One region of the Winogradskyella sp. ECml5-4 genome, then DNA from elsewhere that is predicted to be linked to it. Evidence: riboswitches for the same ligand, from Rfam matches in the RefSeq annotation. Region 1 holds a riboswitch; the other holds the start of a gene.
The links. Region 1 has a riboswitch for S-adenosylmethionine ahead of VDP25_RS06780 (trans-sulfuration enzyme family protein). Riboswitches for the same ligand answer to the same signal wherever they lie in the genome.
Positions count from the first base shown of each region.

Region 2: linked by a shared signal. The riboswitch ahead of VDP25_RS00170 (O-acetylhomoserine aminocarboxypropyltransferase/cysteine synthase family protein) and the one ahead of VDP25_RS06780 (trans-sulfuration enzyme family protein) in region 1 are both predicted to bind S-adenosylmethionine.

Region 1 covers NZ_JAYJLF010000006.1:110,462-123,355, reverse strand. Annotated here, with positions in the region: gene metH (methionine synthase) at 1-2,527, opposite strand, end outside; gene VDP25_RS06785 (homocysteine S-methyltransferase family protein) at 2,527-3,528, opposite strand; gene VDP25_RS06780 (trans-sulfuration enzyme family protein) at 3,611-4,780, opposite strand; SAM riboswitch class I at 4,881-5,004, opposite strand; gene VDP25_RS06775 (HupE/UreJ family protein) at 5,140-5,730, shown strand; gene VDP25_RS06770 (deoxycytidylate deaminase) at 5,837-6,289, shown strand; gene VDP25_RS06765 (S41 family peptidase) at 6,291-7,901, shown strand; gene VDP25_RS06760 (FAD-dependent oxidoreductase) at 7,906-8,511, opposite strand; gene VDP25_RS06755 (hypothetical protein) at 8,511-8,711, opposite strand; gene VDP25_RS06750 (MarC family protein) at 8,722-9,303, opposite strand; gene VDP25_RS06745 (DUF3109 family protein) at 9,474-10,046, shown strand; gene VDP25_RS06740 (tetratricopeptide repeat-containing sensor histidine kinase) at 10,087-11,856, opposite strand; gene VDP25_RS06735 (LytR/AlgR family response regulator transcription factor) at 12,049-12,783, opposite strand.
Region 2 covers NZ_JAYJLF010000001.1:36,549-49,442, forward strand. Annotated here, with positions in the region: gene VDP25_RS00140 (phosphoenolpyruvate carboxylase) at 1-1,607, opposite strand, end outside; gene leuB (3-isopropylmalate dehydrogenase) at 1,617-2,735, opposite strand; gene leuD (3-isopropylmalate dehydratase small subunit) at 2,781-3,371, opposite strand; gene leuC (3-isopropylmalate dehydratase large subunit) at 3,452-4,834, opposite strand; gene VDP25_RS00160 (2-isopropylmalate synthase) at 4,840-6,015, opposite strand; gene VDP25_RS00165 (hypothetical protein) at 6,164-7,711, shown strand; SAM riboswitch class I at 7,814-7,937, shown strand; gene VDP25_RS00170 (O-acetylhomoserine aminocarboxypropyltransferase/cysteine synthase family protein) at 8,058-9,356, shown strand; gene VDP25_RS00175 (OsmC family protein) at 9,438-9,890, shown strand; gene VDP25_RS00180 (alpha/beta fold hydrolase) at 9,900-10,907, shown strand; gene VDP25_RS00185 (translocation/assembly module TamB domain-containing protein) at 11,052-12,894, shown strand, end outside.

The DNA.
Region 1 (12,894 bases):
CATTTAAAAGTTTCCAAATGCTGGTCTTTTCTAAATGGTCTGGGCAAGCAGGATAACCAGGTGCGGGACGAATACCTTTATACTGTTCCTTTATTAAATCGGCATTAGTTAAGTTTTCGTTTTTTGCATAGCTCCAATGTTTGGTTCTGACTTCTTTGTGTAGGTATTCCGCAAAAGCTTCTGCCAAACGATCAGCTAAGGCTTTAATCATAATGGAATTATAATCGTCGTGTTCCGCTTCAAATTGGGCAGCTAATGCTGCTGTTCCAAATCCCGTGGATACACAAAAACATCCCATATAATCTTGTTTTCCTGAAGCTTTAGGTGCAATAAAATCGGCTAGTGCAATATTGGGTTTGCCTTGGGCTTTTTTGGATTGCTGACGAAGGGTTAAGAATTTTAATTTGTTTGGTCGAGTGCCGTCGAGACCTTCTTTCTGAGACACTGAATCAAGTTCAGTATAATCATCAGAGATTGTCACTTCAATATCATCATCATTAACCGTATTAGCTTCAAATAATCCAAAGATGGCTTTAGCTGTTAAGAGCTTTTCTTCAAAAATACGTTTCAATAATATTTTAGCATCCGCAAACAACTCTGTGGCTTGCTCTCCAACAACGGTATCTGTTAGTATATCTGGATATTTGCCATGTAAATCCCAACTTCTAAAAAAGGGTGACCAATCTATAAATTCTTCCAATTTAGTGATGTCAAAATCATCTATAATTTGAATGCCTAATTGCTGAGGTTTTACGATGTTAGAGGTATTCCAATCGATTCTTAACTTGTTTTTTCGAGCATCCGAAAGCGTTAAATAGTCTTTTTTCTTGGTACGCTTTAAGAATTGTTCACGGAATGCATCATACTCTTCTCTAATCTGATTTTTATAAATTCGACTATCGTTTTGAAGTAAATTTCCAACTACCGTTACCGCTCTCGAGGCATCATTAATATGCACCACTGTATTGTTATAGTGCGGTGCAATTTTTACAGCAGAATGCGCTCTAGAGGTTGTTGCACCACCAATAATAAGTGGGATTTTTACATTCTGTTTTTCGAGTTCTTTAGAAACATAGACCATTTCATCTAGCGAAGGCGTAATTAAGCCACTTAAACCAATAATATCTACTTTTTCTTTAATGGCGGTTTCAATAATTTTTTCTGGTGGTACCATAACACCAAGGTCAATGATTTCGTAATTATTACAACCTAACACAACGCTTACAATATTCTTTCCAATATCATGAACATCACCTTTTACTGTCGCCATTAAAATTTTACCAGCGAACTCTTGTTTGCCGTCTTTTTCAGCTTCAATAAACGGTTGTAAATAAGCGACGGCTTTTTTCATTACACGAGCCGATTTTACCACCTGAGGCAGAAACATTTTACCGCTTCCAAATAAATCGCCAACCACATTCATCCCAATCATTAAATGACCTTCTATAACTTCAATGGGTTTGGCGGATGCCAATCGTGCTTCTTCAACATCTTCCAAGATAAAGGCATCAATACCTTTTACTAAAGCGTGTGTAATTCGATCTTGCAATGGATGACTTCTCCATTCTAAAACCTTATCCTCGTGTTCCTTTTTTTGTCCTTTTACCGATTCGGCAAAATCTAATAAGCGTTCTGTAGCATCCTCACGTCTGTCAAATAAAACATCTTCAACACGCTCTAATAAATCTTTGTCTATTTCATCGTAAACTTCTAACATGGTTGGATTTACAATGCCCATATTCATACCGTTTTTAATGGCATGATATAAAAAGGCAGAGTGCATGGCTTCACGAACGATATTGTTTCCTCTAAACGAAAACGACACATTGCTCACACCTCCAGAAACGTTAGCATATGGTAAATTTTCACGAATCCATTTGGTCGCTTCAAAAAAGTCGAGCGCATTTCTGCGATGTTCCTCCATACCTGTGGCTACTGGAAAAATATTAGGGTCAAAGATGATGTCTTGCGCAGGAAATTTAAGTTCGTTCACCAAAATATGATAGGAACGTCTACAGATTTCGATTCGTCTGTTGTAAGTGTCCGCTTGGCCGTCTTCATCAAAAGCCATTACCACAACTGCGGCTCCGTAACGTTTGATGAGTTTGGCGTGGTGTTTAAATTGTGTTTCACCTTCTTTTAAACTAATAGAATTAACCACACATTTTCCTTGAGCAACTTGTAAGCCTGCTTCAATGATTTCCCATTTAGAACTATCTATCATTAAGGGGATTCTAGAAATATCGGGCTCTGAAGCGATGAGGTTTAAAAAGGTCGTCATAGCATAAACCCCATCGAGCATCCCTTCATCCATATTAACATCTAGAATTTGTGCGCCTCCATCGACTTGGTCTCTCGCCACTTCTAGAGCTTCATCGTATTTTTCTTCTTTTATGAGACGAAGAAATTTTCGAGAACCAGTTACATTGGTGCGTTCTCCAATATTAATAAAGTTACTGTCTGGTGTTACCACTAAAGGTTCTAACCCAGATAAGGTTAAGTATTTCTTACAATCAGATTCTGCCATTATGCTAATTCTTGTATTAATCTTGGTTTGTAGTTTTTTGCGACATCTGCAATGGCTTTAATATGCGCGGGACTTGTGCCACAACAGCCGCCAATAATATTGATAAGGTTATTTTTAAGGTAGTCTTCAATATAGCCTTGCATTTGTTTTGGTGTTTCATCATATTCTCCAAAAGCATTTGGTAATCCTGCATTTGGGTGTGCTGAGGTATAGAAATTCGTTTCGTTAGATAAACGCTGTAAATACGGTTTTAACTGTTGCGCGCCAAGGGCACAGTTAAAGCCAACACTTAATAAGGGAATATGTGATATTGAGGTTAAAAATGCTTCTACTGTTTGTCCGGATAAGGTTCTTCCTGAAGCATCCGTTATGGTTCCAGAAACCATAATTGGAATAGCGATATGACGTTCTTCTTTGACTTCTTCAATGGCAAATAAAGCGGCTTTTGCATTTAAAGTATCAAAAATAGTTTCTACTAAAAGTAAATCGGCACCGCCATCAATTAACGCTTCTACTTGCTGTTTATAGGCAATACGTAATTCATTAAACGTAATGGCTCTATATTCTGGGCGGTTAACATCTGGTGATAAACTTGCTGTTTTATTGGTTGGTCCAATACTACCTGCAACAAAACGCGGTTTGTCAGGATTTGCTTTTGTGAATTTGTCTGCCACTTCTTTGGCGATTTTAGCCGATTCAAAATTCAACTCATATACCAAATCTTCCATGTTGTAATCTGCCATGGCAATGGTGGTTCCGGAAAAGGTATTGGTTTCCACAATATCAGCACCAGCTTCAAAATATTTAGCGTGAATTTCAGCTATAGCTTTTGGTTGGGTTAAGGATAACAAATCGTTATTGCCTTTTAAAGGAGATGGGTAATCCTTAAAACGTTCGCCTCTAAAGTCTTCTTCCGAGAAGTTATATTGTTGCAACATGGTTCCCATGGCTCCATCGAGAACTAATATGCGTTTTTGTAATTCGTCTTTTATATTGCTCATAGCTTTTAAATTTTTAAAACACCCCTAAAGTACCCTCAAGGGGACCATCGGACTATTCAACTTTTGAGTAAGGATTCATTGCCTAATCTTCTAATGCCTGTTTTAAATCGTTAATAATATCTTCTGGATGTTCTAAACCGACAGAAATTCGTATTAATCCTGAAGTGATGCCGGTTTCTAATCGTACATCTTCTGGTATTTTAGCATGTGTTGTTGATGCAGGATGTGTTACAATAGTTCTAGTGTCTCCTAAGTTTGCAGATAGTGATAATAATTTAATGGAGTTTAGGAAGGTTCTACCGGCTTCAATGCCTCCTTTTATTTCAAAAGCCACAACGTTTCCGCCTAATTTCATTTGTTGTTTGGCTAATTCGTATTGTGGGTGTGATTTTAGAAATGGATATTTTACAACATTCACATTCTTGTGAGACTCTAAAAAGGTAGCAACTTTTAAAGCACTATCGCAATGTCTATCGACTCTAACCGCTAAGGTTTCTAAACTTTTAGATAACACCCATGCGTTAAATGGAGATAAAGCAGGACCTGTATTTCTAGAAAACAAATAAATTTTCTGAATTAAATTGGAACTCCCCACAACAACACCTCCTAAAACGCGGCCTTGGCCATCCATTAATTTGGTGGCAGAATGAATGACTAAATCGGCACCAAATTTTATAGGTTGTTGCAAGTAAGGCGTTGCGAAGCAATTGTCGATAATAAATATAAGTCCATGCTTTTTAGCGATATCTCCTAAACGTTGTAAGTCTAAAATATCTACAGCAGGATTTGTTGGGCTTTCTGCATAAATCACTTTGGTATTGGGTTGAATTAGACTTTCAATGGTATCTAATTCATCCATTTTAAAGTAGCTTGTTGCGATGTTCCATTTTGGCAATATATTATTAAATAGGGTTTGTGTAGAACCAAAAATACTACGACAAGATACAATGTGATCTTCAGAATTTAATAAGGCTGCAAATGTTGAAAATACAGCAGACATACCAGAAGCAAAGGCATAACCACGTTCTGCACCTTCCATTTGGCATACCTTTTCTACAAATTCAGAAGTGTTTGGATTGGAATAGCGACTGTAGATATTCCGTTGTTTTTCGTCTGCAAAAGAGGCACGCATATCTTCAGCATCTTCAAAAACATAACTCGATGTGAGGTATAAAGGGCTTGAATGTTCTAAGTATTGCGAACGTTCAATCTGTGTGCGTATGGCTTGTGTTTCAATGTGTTTGGAACTCATTTTCTAATCATTTGATAATATCAAAAAACCAAATACGTCGTAGACGCAATTTTCTAGAAAATGTTATAAAGAGTAGTAATTACAGATGAGTAATTAGGTTTGGTTATCTATCCAATTTCGCGATAAATGAATCGCCAATTAAGTAGAATTTAGCACCTTCTTAATAAATTTAAGGGTTGCTAAGGCTTCAATGGGTCTAATCCCTCCACCTTTCTTGATAACATTTCAGTAAGTTATTTGAACTTTGTGTGTTACAATATTCCGAAAGAAAATAGGATTATACAAATTTTATTCACTTTATTTTAATGGAAACATATTGCATTTTAATTGTAACTTTGGTTTTCCCAAACACAATAATTATGTTAGAAAATTTCTGGTTTAATGTACAATACGGCATGAACCACGTTTTAGATATTAATGGGTATGACCATATCCTTTTTTTAATGGTATTAGCTGTGCCTTATGTTTTTAATGATTGGAAACGTGTCTTGGTCTTAGTTACGACATTTACCTTAGGCCATACGTTATCATTGGTTTTGGCAGCTTATGGAGTGGTGAGTATTAATGGTGAGTTAGTAGAGTTTTTAATACCAATTACTATTTTAATCATGGCCATTTACAACGTGTTTACTGCAGGTAAAAAATCTAAAACGAATAAATTTGGCCTACTATTTTTTACAACTTTATTTTTTGGACTGATACACGGCTTGGGTTTTGCAAGAGAATTTAAAATGTTTTCAGGGCAATCAGAAAATAAATTGGAACTTCTAATAGAATTTGCTTTAGGTATTGAACTTGCGCAAGTCATTATCGTATTTGTCGTTTTATTCATAGGGTTTTTATGTCAAACGGTATTTAGATTTTCACGTCGTGACTGGATGATGGTGCTTTCAGCTATAGTTATTGGATTGGTAATTCCAATGATTACGCAAAGTGATTTTTTAAAGTAAAATTTTAAAAGTTTGGTAAAATTTTAACTGATAGTAAATTGGTTATAAAATACTAAGCTTATATCTTCGTTACTAACTAGTATACTTTGTACAAGAACAAGAATTAATGTCAGATATAAAACAATTACGTTACGACAAAGCCTATTTACGTATAGCTAAAGAATGGGGGAAATTATCACATTGTAAACGCAAACAAGTTGGTGCGCTTATTGTAAAAGATAGAATGATAATTTCTGACGGTTATAATGGTACTCCAACAGGTTTTGAAAATTATTGCGAAGATGATGAAGGGTATACCAAATGGTATGTGTTACATGCAGAAGCCAATGCTATATTAAAAGTAGCATCATCTACACAATCTTGTAGAGGAGCGACGCTTTATATTACGTTGTCGCCTTGTAAGGAATGTAGTAAACTAATTCATCAAGCTGGTATTGTAAGAGTGGTGTATCATGAAGGTTATAAGGATTGTTCGGGAATTGATTTTTTAAGAAAAGCAGGTATAGAACTAGAGTTAATAGAAGACTTAAATGCAGATTCCCATTCTGATGGGAAATAGTATGGCAACTAAAAATAAATACATACCACTAATTATAGGCGTTGCAATTGCAGCAGGAGTTATTATAGGTGGCGAATTAAATTTTGCAGATACTTCAGATAATCTTTTTTCAACTAATAGTAAAAAGAATAAGCTCAACCGTTTAATAGATTATATAGATTACGAATACGTAGAAGAGGTTAATACAGATAGCATTGTAGATGTTACTGTTAATGGGATTTTAAACAATTTAGATCCACATTCGATGTATATTCCTAAAGAAGATTTACAGCGCATCACTGAAAATATGAAAGGTGATTTTGTAGGTATTGGTATTAATTTTTACCCTTATAGAGATTCTATAGCTGTAGTAAAACCAACAGAGGGTGGGCCAAGTGAAAGTGCTGGAATTATGAGTGGAGATCGAATTCTTTTAGCAGATGGAGATACACTGTATGGAGTTGATTTTGATAATGATTTTATAGGAAATAAGCTTAGAGGTGATAAAAACACCAAGGTCAAATTGACAGTTTTTAGAAAAGGTGAAGAGGAGCTTTTAGAGTTTGAAGTAAAACGCAAAAGTATTCCAATTAAAAGTGTAGATGCAGCTTATATGCTAACGGACGATTTAGGTTATATAAAAATGAATCGTTTTGCAGAATCTACTTTTAAGGAATTTAAGTTGGCATTAGGCGAATTAAAAGAACTTGGTGCTACAAAACTAGCCTTAGATCTAAGGGATAATCCAGGAGGGTTTTTGGGTGTTGCAGAGCAGATTGCTGATGAATTTTTAGAAGACGATAAGCTGATTCTGTTTACTAAAGACAAAAAAGGAAAAGAAGAACGCATATATGCAACACAACATGGAGATTTTGAAGAGGGCGAAATATATATTCTAATAAATGAAAACTCTGCATCGGCAAGCGAAGTTATTGCTGGAGCACTTCAAGATAATGATAAAGGTATAATAGTAGGAAGACGTTCTTATGGAAAAGGTTTGGTGCAGCGAGAAATGGCTTTAGGAGATGGAAGTGCTGTAAGACTAACCGTTTCTAGATATTATACTCCTACAGGGCGTTCTATTCAAAGACCTTATACTAATGGAGATAGTGAAAACTATTACAAAGATTATTACAAGCGTTTAAGGACAGGAGAACTGATTGATGAAAAAAGCATAGAAGTTGATGATTCATTAAAGTTTACCACACCAAAAGGAAAAGTGGTGTATGGAGGTGGAGGCATCATCCCAGATGTATTTGTTCCTGTTGATCGTTTGTTTGATAATGAAACTATAAATTATCTAAGACGACGCGGTCATTTTGGTTATTTTGTCTTTGAAGAATTAGATAAAGATCGCAGTATATATCAAGATATTTCAAAATACGATTTCATTAATAATTTTGAAGTTAGTGATGATATCGTTGTGCGTTTTCAAGAATATGTTAATAAAAAAGAACGTACTAATATTACGTTTGTAGCCTATAATGACGAAATAAGACGCCTTATTAAAGCCACACTTGCACGTCAGTTATTTGATGATAATGCGTTTGAAGAAATTATAAATAAAGAGGATATTATGGTGCAAGAAGTGATTTTATTAAGCAAAGAATATCCAAACTTTAAACAAAATTAAACGCTTATATTTTATCGTGAATTTTGGTGTGTTTCCCATTATTCCAAAGCGTTAAAATATCTGTCGCTACGTGTGCGCCACTTCCGCATGCCATGGCAAATTGACTTCTCCAACCGGCTAAAGTGCCAGCTACGTAAAGGTTTTTTTCAATGAGATGATCTGTGTTTTTTAACCAAATTCTATCTTTTTCAATAGCAGCTCTTGGGTGTGGTTCTGTGTAGTTTTTAAGACCTTTTATGGTCATTAAGTTAGTGTAGCCTACAGCAACAACTACAATTTTAGATCGGTAACTGTTTTGATTTGTAGTAACTATAAAATCACCGTGATCTTTATCGATAGCATTTACCTTTTCATTTTCAATCTGAGAGATATGCGGATAAAGATCTGTTAATTGGTTTTTACCATCCTCTAGAATGTCTGCACCTAGCGTACCTGCTTGTAATCCTAAAACATTATTAAACAAAGCGGTTTGTAAATGCGATGTTTTTTGGTGCATTATAATGCCAATGTGCTTGCCTTCTGCAAAAGGTTTGTGTTGTGCAGAACCTAAAACTAAAGCGCAAGATAATCCTGCAGCTCCACCGCCAATAATTAGAGCATCAAAAGTCATTATCGTTGTTTGCTTAATTTTTCAATCTTCTTAGAAATTCTAAGAATCTGTAATAAAATAATTGCACAAAACGCAGCCGTAATTGTAATTAGTGCGGTCTGACTTTCTCCTTCAAAAAGCGCTTCAAAATTTAACTTTGTCGCATTAAAAATAATGAGTGCTAATGCAATAGCGGATAGAATTAGTGTAAATACTTTCATGTTTAAAAATTTAAACCAGTAAAGCTTTAATGTTGTGGGCAAATAACTTTACTGCTATGGCTAACAAAATTACACCAAATATTTTTCTTATAATGTTAATTCCGTTGGTACCTATGATGCGCTCTATTTTTGAAGATGTTTTTAATACTATATAAATAACAACAACATTACTAATTACAGCAACAATTATATTTTCAATGGCAAATTCTGCACGTAGCGATAATAAAGTAGTTAATGTTCCTGGTCCTGCCATAAGCGGAAAAGCCAATGGAAAAACAGAAGCTGTAACAGCACTATGTTCATCGTCTTTATAAAGCGTAATACCCAAAACCATTTCTAAGGCAATAAAAAAGATGACAAAAGCACCTGCAACAGCAAACGAGTTAACATCTATACCAATAAGACTTAGCAAGCTTTTTCCAACAAAAAGAAAAATAATCATGATTACACCTGCTATTATAGAGGCTTTTCCACTTTGAATATGTCCAACTTTTTTACGTAAATCTATGACAATTGGAATATTTCCAATAATATCGATTACGGCAAAAAGGATCATAAAAGCTGTAAATATTTCTTTAAAATTAAGTTGCATTTCGTTGTGATTTTAATCTTTATATTGTTTCTTAATATAGCTATAAGTATTTGGTTTTTATGATCTTATTGGCTAAACATCCGCTGTGGATTTGAAATTTTTTGCAAAGGTGCGATAATATTACATATTTGCAATATTAAATATCGGTTAAGTTTAAGTATTTTTGCCGGATGTTTCAACTCGGAAAAACCATAGTCTCAGAAGACATTATAGAAAAAGATTTTGTTTGTAATCTCTCAGCCTGCAAAGGAGCCTGTTGTATAGATGGAGATGCTGGTGCGCCTTTAGATAAAGATGAGGTAAAAATCTTAGAAGATATCTATCCAAAAGTAAAGCCATTTCTTCGCCAAGAAGGGATTGATGCTATTGAAGCGCAAGGCACTTCAATTACCTCTAGTTTTGGAGATTTTGAAACTCCATTAATTAATGGAGCAGATTGTGCTTATGTTATTTTTGATGAGAAAAAAACAGCACTTTGCGCTATTGAAGAAGCCTATAATCAGGGAGAAATTCAATGGAAAAAACCAGTGTCTTGTCACTTATATCCAATACGAGTGAAGGAATACACTGAGTTTTCTGGTGTTAATTATGAAAAATGGGAAATTTGTGACGATGCCTGTACTTTAGGCAAAGAATTACAAGTGCCAATATACAAGTTTGTAAAGGAAGCCCTTATTAGAAAATTTGGAGAAGATTGGTATGCTGAATTGGAGAAAGTGGCTGAGAAAAATTTCGGAAAATAAAACGTGTTACATTACTCTAATAGAATTTTGAAGCTTGGCTTTAAATTGTAATGTTAGCCTTTAGTTTTGTTGGTATGTGTAAGATTATTTTAGTACCTGAAGGGGTTTCATCTTCGTACAAATCTTCAATTTCTAAAGTGTATGAATTTTGAAATGATTCTGAAAAATTAGCCAATCTTGCTTTTGTGATATCTATACCTACAGAATTTCGTTCTAGTTTTTTCTTCTCATTAATTTTGTGCGATGCAATTCTGCCAATACCATTATCTATAATTTCAACGGTTATAAAATTGGGCAATTTTTTACTTACAATAAGATCTATTTTTTTGTTGCTATCTTTTGAAGACAAACCATGCCATAACGAATTTTCTAAAAAAGGTTGAAGCACTAAAGAGGGTATTTTGGTTGCTTCAGTATTTATTGCTGGATCTACAGTAATGTTAAAATTTATTTCATTATCAAAACGAATGTTTTCAATATTCATATACAACTTCATGGTTTCGAGCTCGTCTTTTAGGGATGTTTCTTTCTCTTTTGACGCCATTAGGATTTTTCGAATTAGTTTTGAAAACTTGTTGAGGTAATAAACCGCATTAGTTTTATCATTATTAATAATGTAAAGTTTAATGGAGTTTAACGAGTTAAATATAAAATGAGGGTTCATCTGACTTCGCAACATATCTTGTTCTAAGGTTAAAATATGTTTGTCTCGTTTTAAAGCTTTTGTTCTGTGGATAATAAAAAGGGAGACACCTATTATTCCTATAAGTAAGGATGTGTATAGTAAGATCTGTTTGTTTCGCTCTAGTCGTAAACGAACAGATTCATTCTCTAAAGCTAAGGCTTTAATTTGGTTATTTTTATTTTCATTTTCATATTCAACTGCAATATCATTTACATATTGTAAATTTTGCTCAGTTAATATGGTGTTCTCTATTTCAACAGCTTGTTGGTAATATTTTAATGCTGTTTCAAAATCTTTTTTGGTTCGGTTAAGCTCAGATAGTAGTTTGCTAGATTCTGCTACAGTAGATTTTAAATTATAAGAAGTTGCAATGTCGAGCGCTTTTTTTAAATGCTTTTCTGCAGAAGTGAGTTGGTTGGTTTCTATTTCTAATTGACCAAGATTAAGGTATGAAGCCGAAATATAGTATTGGTCGTCAATATTTAGAGCTTTATTTAAAGCCTCTTTAATAATAGGTTCTGCTTCCTCGTAATTTTCTTGTTTAAGATAAACTTCTCCAATACTATTATAGCAAATAAGGCGTCCGGTTTCAGAATCAATCATGTTGTTGTAATCTAATGATTTCTGAAAATTGGATAAGGCAGAACTTAAATTGCCTTTAGCTTCTTCTGCATAGCCTATATTGTGATAATTAATAGCTAAGCCTAGTTTATTACCTATACTTTTTTCAATTTCAAGGGATTTATTAAATTGATTGATGGCCAAATCATATTGCTTTAAAGCTAAATAAATATTACCAATACTATTTTGTGAAACCGCAATATTTTTGGTTACTGCAAGTGATGGGTTTATTACGGAGTAGGCTATTTTTAAAGCTTCTGTATGGTGGTCTAGTGCTAGTTTAACCATGTCCATTCGCCTGTAAACAACACCAATCATATTTAGACTAATAATCTTAAATTCGGTACTTTTAGCTTTGTCTGCATAAGTTTTTGCTTCTTCGTGTAAGGCAATAGCCTCATCATATTTAGAAATATTTCTTTGGATAACCCCTAGAGCATTAAGTGCATAGCTACAGGTTTCAAAGGCGGAAATGTTTTTAGAAACGCTAAGCAAACGTTTCATTTTTACACTATCGTGTTCAAACGGTTTAAATAGAGAATCAATTTTGGTGTGTTCAGAGGGTGAATTGTTTTTTATGTAGATTAATGAGTTTTCAAAACTTGTCTGTTGCGTAGAGCCATATGAAACAAAAAAGAAAAAAACCAGACACAGGTTTAGTAGTTGATACTTAAATAAGTAGTTCATAGTGTTGGTTTATAGTTTTTCAAGAAAATCTGATTTACGCTGTCTCGCTACAGGGATCTTGTGTTCACTATCCATAATCACATACCCTTCATTTTTAATAAATGCTTTTATTTTATTGAGATTAATAATATAAGAATTGTGAATTCTGAAAAAATAATGTTCTGGTAAGATGGCATCAACTTCTTTTAATTTCTTGGTGAGCACTATTTTTTTTCTATTCTGTAAAAATAGCGTGCTATAATTACCGTCAGATTCTATATAGATAATATCATCTACATCTAAAAAAAGTAATTTCCCATCAGTGTTAATGGTGATCTTTTTTTTATCGAATTGTGAATTAAAATTAGAAAGCATACGTTCTAATTTTTGAGAATTAACGGTGCGTTCGCTATGTTTTTTTATTTTAGAGATGCACGCGCTTAGATCATCAGAATCTATAGGTTTTAAAAGGTAATCTATTGCTTCGTGTTTTAAAGCTTTTATAGCATACTCGTCGTAAGCGGTAGTGATTACAACAGCAAAATTTATATTTTTTAATTGTTCTAAAAACTGAAAACCACCAATAGTGGGCATTTGTACATCTAAAAATAAACAGTCTGGTGTGTTTGTGTTTAAAAACTTTAAAGCATCATCAGGTTTGGAAAAAGAAGCCATAACTTCTATTTCTTGGTTAAAGTTACTAAGTTCCCATATGAGGCTTTGAATTGCTTTTGGCTCATCATCTACGATTACTGCTTTTAACATGCTTCTGAATTATTTGATATAAAGATATACATATAAAGGTATATACATAATGAATGTTTTGTATCTAAATATGTATGTAATGCATGGTTTTATGTGTAGAATGCTAAAAAA
Region 2 (12,894 bases), on a different contig from region 1:
TCCTTAGCTTGGTAAATTGCCCAGTTTGCCATTAAATAACCACCATCTTTGGTACCATCACTAAACCCAAGCATAATAGTTTGCCTATTACCTCTTGCTTTTAAATGCTTCGCGTAATCAGGGTTAGAATACAACTCCTCCATCACTTTTGGAGCATTCTCTAAATCGGTAATAGTTTCAAATAATGGCCCAATATCAACAGTTAAATCGTCTTGAAATGCCACTAATTTTAACATCGCAAACAATTGCATGACATGCAAAGTCGATTGGTTATTACTAATTATATAACGGTTTGCAGCTTGCTCCCCATTGGTTTCTTGAATGGTTTTTATAGCCTTAATCGTCTCTAAAGCCATTAAAGTTTCTTCATCTTTTATTAAAGATAAATCTACAGAACCTTCAACTTTAGATAAAATTTTAATTTGTTCATGTTCTGGTAATTCGTGATAATTTTTAGGAAAGATGTCACTTCCATTTTCAAGCAACGCATTCACCATATCATTAAAAAACTGCTCGTGTTTTCGGCTGTCTTGTCTGATATCTAAATTCGCAAAATGAAATCCAAATAAATGAGTTTTATTAATCAAACTATTCAACTCATCAACATATAAAGACTGATGCTTATCGATAATAATTTGCTTCACCGCTTTTAATTCTGAAACGAAAGTCTTCAAAGTTAAATCAGAAGCTTCATTTGTAATGATACTATAAAGCTCACGCTCTAAATTACCCATACGATCTTCGACTCCTTGAAACGTTAACTTCCGCTTTAATTGTCTTACGTTTCTATAATAATTTTTAATAATTGAAAGTCGTAATCTATCAGCAACCTTCAGCGTAATTTCTGGTGTTACAAAAGGATTTCCATCTCTATCTCCTCCTGGCCAAAAACCTATATTAATAATATTGTTTTCTATTTGTTCACCATCGAATATATTCTGTTGAATGTAATCGTATATACCTCCAAAGGACTTATAAAATACATTCTCTAAATACCAGATTAAACTCACTGCTTCATCAAAAGGAGATGGTTTTTCGTGCTTAAAAAATGGTGTTTTTCCTAATTGCGCCAATAAATCATTAATTCTTAATAAATCATTTTCGCGAATAGCCTCGGTTAAATCTGTAATAATTCCTAAAACAGAACCAGGATAAAACTGTGTTGGATGGGCTGTTAGAACAATTCGCACTTTAAATTCTTCTAAATATTTACGAAGGGTCTCCAACTTATTATCAGCAGAAACCGTTTCTTTTAAACTTCGCAAGGTTCCGATACCATCCATATTATTTACAATAGGAAAAGCAGCATCTTCAATAGCATCGAATAAAACGACCTGTCTTTCGATATATTGAATAAATCGAAATAACAGATTCACCTGACTCTCAGAAGAGCGTCTGGCTTGGTATTTTTTAAAAAAAGTATTAACGATTGTTGTAGGATCTTCTTTATTTTCAAATCCTTTATGGCAAGTTTCGTGAAACAAAGGCAAAAGCGCTCCTGTTTTTGTAACCGCATCAAAAGGTAAGGTCATAAATATACTATTGTATATCTGATACTTGGACAATACATTTTGATTGAATCGTGTTAATTTTGGTTGTGTGGACATTATCTTAAATTATATTATTGTAGACTGCCCTAAATGGATATTCTTAAAATTGAGATTAGTATCTTTTGGATTGTAAATAAAATCTTCAACAAAGTCACCAACATTAGAGGTCGTCACTGTATTTACCACCGAATTTATATCTGGTGTTGTAATGTTTAATTTTAACGATTTTTCTACAGCTAACCTAATTAATTCGGCTTCATTATGTAATTCAAAATGACTCAACAACATAGCAGCCGATAAAATTGACGCAATCGGATTCGCAATACCTTTATTGGCCGCCTGAGGGTATGAACCATGAATAGGTTCAAACATCGCATATTTATCTCCAACTGAAGCTGAAGCTAACAATCCTATAGAACCTCCGATAACACTAGCTTCATCACTAATAATATCACCAAACATATTCTCTGTTAAAATCACATCGAACTGTTTTGGGTTTAAAATCATTTGCATTGCTGCATTATCTACAAACAAAAAGTCGAGTGTAACATCTGGATATTGCTCCGCAACCTCTTTAACTACACGTCTCCAAAGTCGAGATGTTTCTAACACATTAGCCTTATCTACCAAAGTCACTTTATGATTTCTATGTTCAGCAGCAACAAATGCCAAATGTGCAATACGCTCTATTTCTTCACGTGAATAACTACATAAATCTGAAGCATAATCACCATCTTTTGACGTCTGTTTTTCACCAAAATAAATACCACCAGTCAATTCTCTATAAATAGAAATATCTGTCCCCTGAATGATATGCTTCTTTAGCGGAGATTTATCTAGCAATGTTTTATAAGCTTTTACTGGCCTAATATTAGCATACAATCCCAACTCTTTGCGCAATTTCAGCAAGCCTTGTTCTGGTCGTACTTTTGCAGAAGGATTATTATCATATTTAGGATCACCAATAGCTCCAAATAAAATGGCATCACTTTTTTTACAAAGTTCTAATGTTTCCTCTGGCAAAGCATCATTATGCTTATCAATGGCAACAGCACCCACATCTGCTGTTGTAAATTTAAAATTGTGATTAAACTCTGAAGCAATCGCCTTCAAAGCTTTTACAGCTTGATTCGTTACTTCTGGACCAATACCATCACCTGGTAAAATTGCTATATTTAATTTCATCGAAGAAAAATCAATTCCCGAATTAACGAAAATCTTATTTAGTTATTAATATATTTTTTGAGCTTCAAAAGCTTCAATTTGTTCTTTATTATTAATCAAATAGTCAATATCATCATAACCATTGATCATACATGTTTTCTTGTAGGCATCGATTTCAAAATTTTCGGATAATTCTGAATCTTTTACTGAGATGGTCTGTTTTTCGAGATCAACCACTAATTCTGTCTCTGGATTGGACACGATTTCCTGCATTAAGTCACTCAAAAAAGCTGGCGAAACCTGTACTGGCAACAAGCCATTATTTAAGGCATTTCCTTTAAATATATCAGCAAAAAAACTAGATACCACAACTTTAAATCCAAAATCTGTTATAGCCCAAGCGGCATGCTCTCTACTCGATCCGCAGCCAAAATTATCTCCAGCAACTAAAATACTTCCTGAGTATTTTGAATCATTTAACACAAAATCCGTATTAATTGTTCCGTCTTTGTGATATCTCCAATCTCTAAATACATTGTTTCCAAACCCTTCTCTATCTGTTGCTTTTAAAAAACGAGCAGGTATAATTTGATCCGTATCTACATTCTCTATATGTAATGGAATGGCTCTTGATTGTAATGTTGTAAACTTTTCCATAGTAACGCCCACGAAAGTGGGTATCTTCTTTTAATTCATTTTAAATACCTACAAGTTTTTTGAAACCTTGCAGGATCATATCAATTCAATTGCTTTGAAATATCTATAATTTTACCTTCTACAGCTGTTGCTGCAGCGACCAAAGGACTTGCCAAAATCGTTCTTGAACCTTGTCCTTGGCGACCTTCAAAATTTCTATTAGAAGTTGATACACAATATTCTCCTTGAGGAATCTTATCATCGTTCATTGCTAAACATGCCGAACAACCAGGTTGACGCAATTCAAAACCTGCATCATCAAAAATGGCTTTTAGACCTTCCTCTATAATCTGTGTTTCAACTTGCTTACTTCCTGGCACTAACCAAGCCGTAACATTAGCGGCTTTTTTCTTGCCTTTTATATAATTGGCTGCGACTCTAAAATCTTCAATTCTAGAATTGGTACAACTTCCTATAAACACAAAATTGATGGGCTTATTAATTAAGCTTTCTCCAGCTTCAAAATTCATATAAGCTAAAGATTTTTTAAACGATGGATTTTCATCTACAGGAATCGTTTCAGAAATTTTAATTCCCATTCCCGGATTCGTTCCATAGGTAATCATTGGCTCAATATCTTCTGCATCGAAGCTGTATTCTTTATCAAATTTAGCATCGCTGTCTGTTGGCAAGGTTTTCCAATAAGCCACTTTCTTATCAAATTCCTCCCCTTTTGGCGCAAATTCTCTACCTTTTACGTATTCAAAGGTCGTTTCATCTGGAGCAATCATACCTCCTCTTGCGCCCATTTCGATACTCATGTTACAGACCGTCATTCGACCTTCCATACTCATCTCTTCAAACACGTTTCCGGCATATTCACAGAAATAGCCTGTCCCAGAATTGGTTCCTAATTTTGAAATGATATACAGAATGACATCTTTAGGTAAAACTCCATTTTTCAACTTACCATTAACGGTCACTCTTAAACTTTTTGGTTTTGTAAGCAACAAGCATTGGCTCGCAAATACTTGCGCTACCTGACTTGTCCCGATGCCAAAAGCAATGGCCCCAAACGCACCATGTGTAGACGTATGACTATCTCCGCAGACCATGGTTAAACCTGGTTGTGTCACCCCTAACTCTGGAGCCATTACATGCACAATACCGTTATATTTATGCCCTAATTCGTATAGTGTTATATTGTTTTTTTTACAATTTTCAGATAATTGCTCCAATTGCTTTCTAGACAAGGCATCTTTTATCGGTTGATCTTGATGTAATGTTGGAGTATTATGATCTGCTGTAGCTACAATCTGATTGGGTCTAAAAACAGGAATACCACGTTCTTTTAACTCGTTAAAAGCCTGCGGACTTGTTACTTCATGTATTAAATGTTTATCTATATATAATATTTGTGGCCCATTTTCTATAGTACTGACCACATGCGAATCCCAAACTTTATCAAATAATGTTTTACCCATCTATCTTATGCTGAAATTATTTGTTGATACACATTGCTCGTTTCGATAATTTGATGAATATCATTATCATTGATTTCTTTCTTTCGATCTGCAAAACTCAAAAAGTTTGCATACACATCATCTAACTGCAACTTCGTAAGTTCGTAACCTACATTTTTTGCTCTGTAAGCTAAGGCCGCTCTTCCACTTCTTGCGGTTAACACAATAGCCGACTCCGTAACACCAACATCTTTAGGATCGATAATCTCGTAAGTTGCTCTATTTTTTATCACACCATCTTGGTGAATCCCAGAACTATGCGCAAAAGCATTTGCTCCAACAATCGCTTTGTTTGGCTGCGTATAAATCCCCATACTATCGCTAACCAACTGGCTCATTCCGAATAGCATTGATGTATTAATATTTGTATCTAAATTAAGATAAGGATGCTGCTTCAACACCATCACTACTTCTTCTAAAGCTGTGTTTCCTGCACGTTCACCAATACCGTTGATCGTACATTCAATTTGACGTGCTCCGTTAATGACACCTTCAATAGAATTTGCTGTTGCTAAGCCTAAATCATTATGACAATGACAAGACAGAATAGCCTTTTCAATACCTTTTACATTTTCTTTTAAGTATTTTATTTTTGCACCATATTCACTTGGCAAACAATACCCCGTTGTATCCGGAATATTCAATACTGTTGCACCTGCCCTAATAGCAGCTTCACATACACGAGCTAAATATTCGTTATCTGTTCGACCGGCATCTTCAGCATAAAACTCAACATCTTCAACAAATGATTTTGCATATTTTACCGCTTCAAAAGCACGCTCAATAATCGCCTCTCTGTTTGATTTGAATTTATGAAGGATATGTGAATCTGAAGTTCCTATTCCTGTATGAATCCTTGGCTTTTTAGCATACTTTAAAGATTCTGCCGCTACTTTTATATCATTTTCTACGGCTCTAGTTAATCCACAAACAGTCGCATTTTTAACAATTTTTGAAATCGCTTCTACCGATTTAAAATCACCTGGACTGGAGACCGGAAATCCTGCCTCAATCACATCCACCCCAAGTTGATCTAACTGTTCTGCAATGACTACTTTTTGTTCTGAGTTGAGTTTACAACCCGGAACTTGCTCTCCATCGCGAAGTGTTGTATCGAAGATTTGTATCTTGTTATTTGACATATATCAAAATATATTTTATAGTATTGTCTAACGAATGTATGTTTTGATTTAGATTTAAACATTATTGATATAGTTAGTTTACGATGTTCAGTCGCCAAAATATACTTTAAATAACTGATTTACAGATTCATAAATCTATTTTCTATTGATAACTAAAGACCAAAAAGATAATTTATTTTCACTTGTAAAGTCCTTAACAAAATCCGAAAAACGGCAATTTAAACTTTACGTAGGGAGACTTGGAGTAAATTCAGATTCTAAATTCTTGAATTTATTCAATCTTTTGGACAAAGCTAAAACCTATAATGAAGTTTTTATTTTAAAAAGTGGCATTGTAAAAAAGCAACAACTTGCCAATGTCAAAGCGCATTTATATAAGCAAATTTTAATCAGTCTTAAGCTCAATCCATCACATCAAAATGTACGTTCACAAATTAGAGAACAACTCGATTTTGCTTCTATTTTGTACCACAAAGGCTTATATAAACAAAGCTTAAAAATTTTAGATAAGGCCAAGGAGCTCGCAATTATTAACGAAGAAAAAAATTCAGCTTTTGAGATTGTAGAACTTGAAAAATTAATTGAATCTCAATACATTACACGAAGTATAAATACTCGAGCAGATGAGTTAGCTGTACAAGCCAAAGAACTGAGTTCTCTTAATCTTATTGCCAGCAAACTCTCCAATTTATCACTGCAACTCTATAGCACCATTCTAAAAACAGGCTATATAAGAAATGAAGAAGAAGCCAATATGGTTATTAATTATTTCAACAAAAGCCTTCCAAAAGTTAAAATCGAAAAATTAGGATTTAGAGAAAAATTGTGGCTATATAAAGCTAATTTATGGCAAAGCTTTTTGCTTCAAGATTTTTTGAATTGTTACAAATACGCTTCAAAATGGGTGGATTTATTTTATCAAAACCCAAATATGATTAATCTGAACCCCGTGTTCTTTTTAAAAGGCAATAATTACCTCCTAGAAGCCTTATTTTTCATTGGTAACAAGTCAAAATTTTTAGAAAAATTCTCTGAGTTTGAAGCGACTGTTCAAAAATCGACATTTCCAACCGATGAAAATGTAGCTACTCTTGTTTTTTTATACACCAATTTCCACAGCATTAATCAACACTTTATTGATGGTAGTTTTGAAGACGGACTTCATCTAATTCCAAAAATTGAAAACGACTTAATTCCGTTTAATGACAGAATTGACCCTCACCATAAAATGGTTTTTTATTATAAGTTTGCGAGTTTACAATTTGGAGCCGGCAACAACAAAGCTTGTATAAAATACTTAGATAAAATTATCTCTAACAAAACACTTTCGATGCGCGAAGATTTACTCTGTTTTTCGAGAGTTCTAAACCTTGTAGCGCATTATGAAGCTGGACTAGATTACCATTTAGAAACCCTTTTACGAAGTACATACAAGTTTTTAATTAAGATGAATGACCTGCATGAAGTGCAAAAAGAAATGATAAAATTCATTAGAGGACTTCAGGATATTTATCCACACGATCTTAAAAATGCATTTAAAGAATTACACAAAACACTAAAGACTTTTGAAGACCATCCGTACGAACGACGCGCCTTTTTATATCTCGATATTATTTCTTGGCTAGAAAGCAAAATTGAAAACAAACCTGTTAGCGAAATCATCCAAATTAAGTATTTAGCAAAGAAAAGTTCGTAATTCTACGAAATTCATAAAAAACTCACAAAATCTACAAATAATTTGGATTTCTAATTTTTGTGTTGCAATATTTGTGCTCACAAAGTTCAAACACTTACTGAAATGTTATCAAGAAAGGTGGAGGGAATGACCCTATGAAGCCTTAGCAACCCTTAGATTTACTAAGAAGGTGCTAAATTCTACTTAATTATCCGATTCATTAATCGGAAAATTGGATAGATAACTCAAGACTAATTACTCATCTGTAATTAGCATTTTCTTTATAATATTTTTCTATTAAGTACGCTTCTAACGAGGCTTATTTGGCTTTTGGTTTAATCATTTATTAACTCAAAAACTTAGAAAAATGAGTACACAAAAATTTGCAACACAAGCGTTGCACGCAGGTCACGACGTCAGTCAAACTTCAGGAACAAGAGCTGTTCCTATTTACCAAACATCATCGTATGTCTTTAATGATTCAGATGATGCAGCCGGACGATTTAACCTTTCTGTTCCTGGCTTTATTTACACACGTTTAAACAATCCAACAAACGACATTTTAGAGCAGCGATTAGCAGCGCTAGAAGGAGGAATTGCAGCAGTGGCTACGGCTTCTGGAACCTCAGCAATTGCAACAACTTTACTAACACTTTTAAGAGCAGGAGACCACATTGTGGCGTCGAGTAGTTTGTATGGAGGCACCTACAATTTATTAAGCGTCACCCTACCAAGACATGGTATTACCACAACATTTGTTGATGCGTCAAATCCGGAAGAATTTAAAAAAGCAGCACAAGAAAACACAAGAGCCTTTTTTGTAGAATCTTTAGGAAATCCAAAATTAGATGTTTTAGATCTTGAAGCCATTTCAAAAGGAGCGAAAGCCCATAAAGTGCCCTTAATTGTAGATAATACCGTGGCTACACCTTATTTGTTAAATCCAATAGAATATGGTGCTAACATCGTTATTCATTCGCTAACCAAATATATCACTGGAAACGGAACATCACTAGGAGGTATTATTATTGATGCCGGAACATTTGATTGGACTAACGGAAAATTCCCAGAATTTACAGAGCCATCTGCAGGTTACCATGGTTTAGTCTATAGCGAAGCCATAGGAGCAGCTGCATTTATAGCAAAAATTAGAATTGAAGGTTTACGAGATTATGGTGGAGCCTTAAGTCCATTTAACGCCTTTCAAATTATTCAAGGTTTAGAAACTTTAGAACTACGTATTCTAAAACATAGTGAAAACGCTCTTGAATTAGCAACATGGCTAGAGTCTCAACCTGAAGTTAAATGGGTGAATTACCCAGGATTAAAATCTAGCAAGTACAATGCGTTAGCTAAAAAGTATTTACCAAAAGGCCAAAGTGGCGTCGTCACTTTTGGAGTGGATGGTGGTTACGAAGCGGCAAAAACCATTGCTGATACAACGAAACTATTCTCATTATTAGCCAATATTGGAGACACAAAATCACTTATCATTCATCCTGCAAGTACAACGCATCAGCAATTAAGTGATGAAGCGCAAGAAACTACAGGTGTTACTAAAGATTTAATTCGTTTGTCTGTTGGTATTGAAAATATAGAAGATTTAAAAAACGATTTAAAAGAAGCTTTTGCTGTTGTTAAACAGAAAAAAGCCCTTCAAAATTAAATTTAAATTGTGAAGTAAAATGGATGTCTTTAATTGTAAAGACATCTGTTTTATAGTATTCAATACTAAAAAGACAAAAATATGAGTGATTTAAAATTCTCCGTTGTAGGAGACAGTACTTCTGCAACCCAATTTATAGGAAAAACAAGACAATTTACTTTAGTTGTAGATGAACCGGAAGCTTTAGGTGGCACCGATGAAGATGCCAATCCCGTAGAATACATTTTAGCAGGCTTTGCTGGTTGTGCCAATGTTGTTGGACATTTGGTAGCTAAGGAATTAGGTTTTACAATTAAAAATTTAAAGATTGAAGTGACGGGTGAATTAAATCCTGATCGATTTTTAGGTACGTCTACCAAAGAACGCGCAGGCTTTAAAACCATTAATCTCAACCTTATTCCAGAGACCGATGCCAGTATTGAAGTTTTAACGCAATGGCTTCAGATTGTTGAAGAACGTTGTCCTGTAAAAGATAATTTACAGAACAAGACACCTTTAAAAATTTCCGTAGAAAAAGAATATACAGCTATATAAATATTTGTAATGGCACATTTACACTACATAACCCTAAATAATTACGTTACTGAAAGTGGTAAGACAATCAATCCTAAATTGTCTTACCAAACTTTTGGTAAAGCATTACATTCTGCACCCATAATTTTAGTCAACCACGCCCTTACCGGAAACTCAAATGTGGTTGGAGAAGACGGCTGGTGGAATGATATTATTGGAGACGACAAATGTATTGACACTAATGATTATACGATTTTAGCGTTTAATATTCTTGGCAATGGCTACGATAATATTGCAGAAAACTGCATTGAAAATTACAAAGACTTTACAGCAAGAGATATTGCCAAACTATTTGCTTTAGCCATAGAGCAATTAGAAATTGAAAATTTATTTGCCGTTATAGGAGGCTCTGTTGGTGGCGGAATTGCATGGGAATTAGCCGCATTAAAACCCCAATTAATTCAACATTTAATTCCTATTGCGACCGACTGGAAATCCACGGATTGGGTCATTGCGAATTGCCATATTCAAGATGCGATATTGAATAACTCGTCACAACCTTTAGTCGATGCTAGAATGCACGCCATGACCTTGTATCGTACACCAGAATCGTTAACACAAAAATTTGATCGCACTAAGAAAAACGATGCCCTTTATAATATTGAATCTTGGTTGAGTTATCATGGAAATGCACTAGACAATCGATTTCAGTTGGCTGCCTATAAACTGATGAATCAGATTTTGCGTACTATTGATATTACAAGAAACAGAACTGATTTTTTAGAAGTCGCTTCAAAAATTGAAAGCGATATTCATATCATCACCATTAATTCTGATTTGTTTTTTAAAGCGGATGAAAACTGGAATACCTATGTGGATTTAAAAGGAGTGAAAGACAACGTTAATATTCATGAAATTAAATCCGTGCATGGCCACGATGCTTTTTTAATAGAATTTGACCAATTAGCACGCTTTTTGAAACCTATTTTTTCGACGGCATTGAAATCAAAGGAAAAATTAGTACAGCAAGTTGCGTAGAACATACTTACATTTTATTAATATAAAGCCAAACGACCTGTTTGGCTTTTTTACGTTATAATTTTAGCTAAAATTAAAGTATGAGCGTTAATATTATTAGCAATAACGACAATTGTAATACTTTTACTCGTATATTTTTACGTATTGAACAAAACAGAAGACACAGCACCCCAAATACCAAGAAAACGAAAATTTCGTTGGTTGCGCAGAACCTTACGCGTACTGTTAGGAATTCTTACGTTTTTATTTTTGGTGATTCTTTTTGTTCGTAGTCCTTGGGGACAAGGTATCATTGTGGACAAAGCCGTTAGCTTCGTTTCAGATAAAACCGGAACTAAAGTCGCCATAGAAAAACTCTTTATTACGTTTGACGGTGATATACAACTCGATGGTTTATATCTCGAAGACAAAAAAGGAGATACTTTAGTCTATTCAAAATCATTGGAAGCTAACATCCCTCTAATTAAAATTATAAGTGGTAATGGCATCGGAGTTGATGCTTTAGATTGGGATGGTTTGCGTGCCAATGTGATTAGAAAAGATAGCATTGAAGGTTATAACTTTCAATTTCTAATTGATGCTTTTGCTTCTACCGACACTACAACCGTTGCAACAGATACCACCTCCACTCCACTGAACCTAGTTTTAGGCAACTTAAATTTCAATAATTTTGATGTTGTTTTTGATGATGCGGTTGCAGGCATTGATTCTAGATTTAAAATTGGGAAGTTGAAAGCTAATATGAAAACCACAAATATTGAAGACATGATTTTTGATGCTTCAACGATTAAACTTAGTGAAGCCAATATTAAGTTTATTCAAAAACCAGTAGCGATTGACACCACAACTTCAAACACACCTTTACCAAAATTAGCTTTTGAAACTATTGCGTTAAACAATGTGGTTGCTTATTACGAATCGCAACCTGACCGTTTGATTGCTGATGTTGATATTTCAGAATTCACTACAGAATCACCACTTATAAATTTAGAAGCTAGTGATTTCAACCTTAAAAACATCACGCTTAAAAATTCTAAAATCAGCTTAACCACAGACGCTGAAATTAATGGCTTAACACAAAAAATAGAGGAAGTTACTGAGGAAGTAAAAACAGACATCACAACGTTTGAATGGCCGCAACTAACAATTAATATTGCTGCTATTGATTTTGAAAACAATCACATTAATTATAGCGTTGGTAATGCAAAACCAAAACAAGACATCTTCAACCCGAATGCCATAGCACTTTCAAATTTTACGCTTCAAGCGAAAGACATTTCTTTAAAAGATAAAAAAGCGACACTAGACTTAGAACAACTAAATTTTAACGAATATTCAGGATTAAACCTTAATCAATTGGCTGTTAATTTTAACGCAACAGACCAAAATATGCGTTTGGATGATTTAAAATTCAAATTAAATAACAATTCAATTTCAGGTGATGCACATTTAGAGTATCAGTCACTTTCAAAATTAATAGAAGCTCATGAAACTACTAAGGTCAACTTAAACCTCCCAGCCTTTCAACTCTCATTGACAGAGATTTTCAAATTTCAACCTGATTTAAAAAATAACGAATACCTCAATAAATTAAGCAAAAAACTAATTCTAGGAAATCTAAATGCTTCCGGAACTTTAGCATCAATTAATTTAAATAAAGCAGAACTTAACTGGGGAAATTCAACAAAAATCTCTACTAAAGGAACGCTTCAAAACGTCACCAATCCTGAAACACTTCAATTTGATATTCCACAGTTTTTAGCAGTTACAAAACGCTCTGATTTAATTCAGTTTGTAAATGAGGAAGACTTAGGAATTAGCTTTCCAAATGACGTGAAATTTGTGGCACAATTTAAAGGAAATCTTGAAGATATTTCAACTAAAGCAAAACTCACCACCTCACAAGGTCTGGCTGCAGTAGATGGTAATTTTAAAAACACTGATAACATTTCTTATGACGCGCTATTAACTATTGAAGAATACAAGG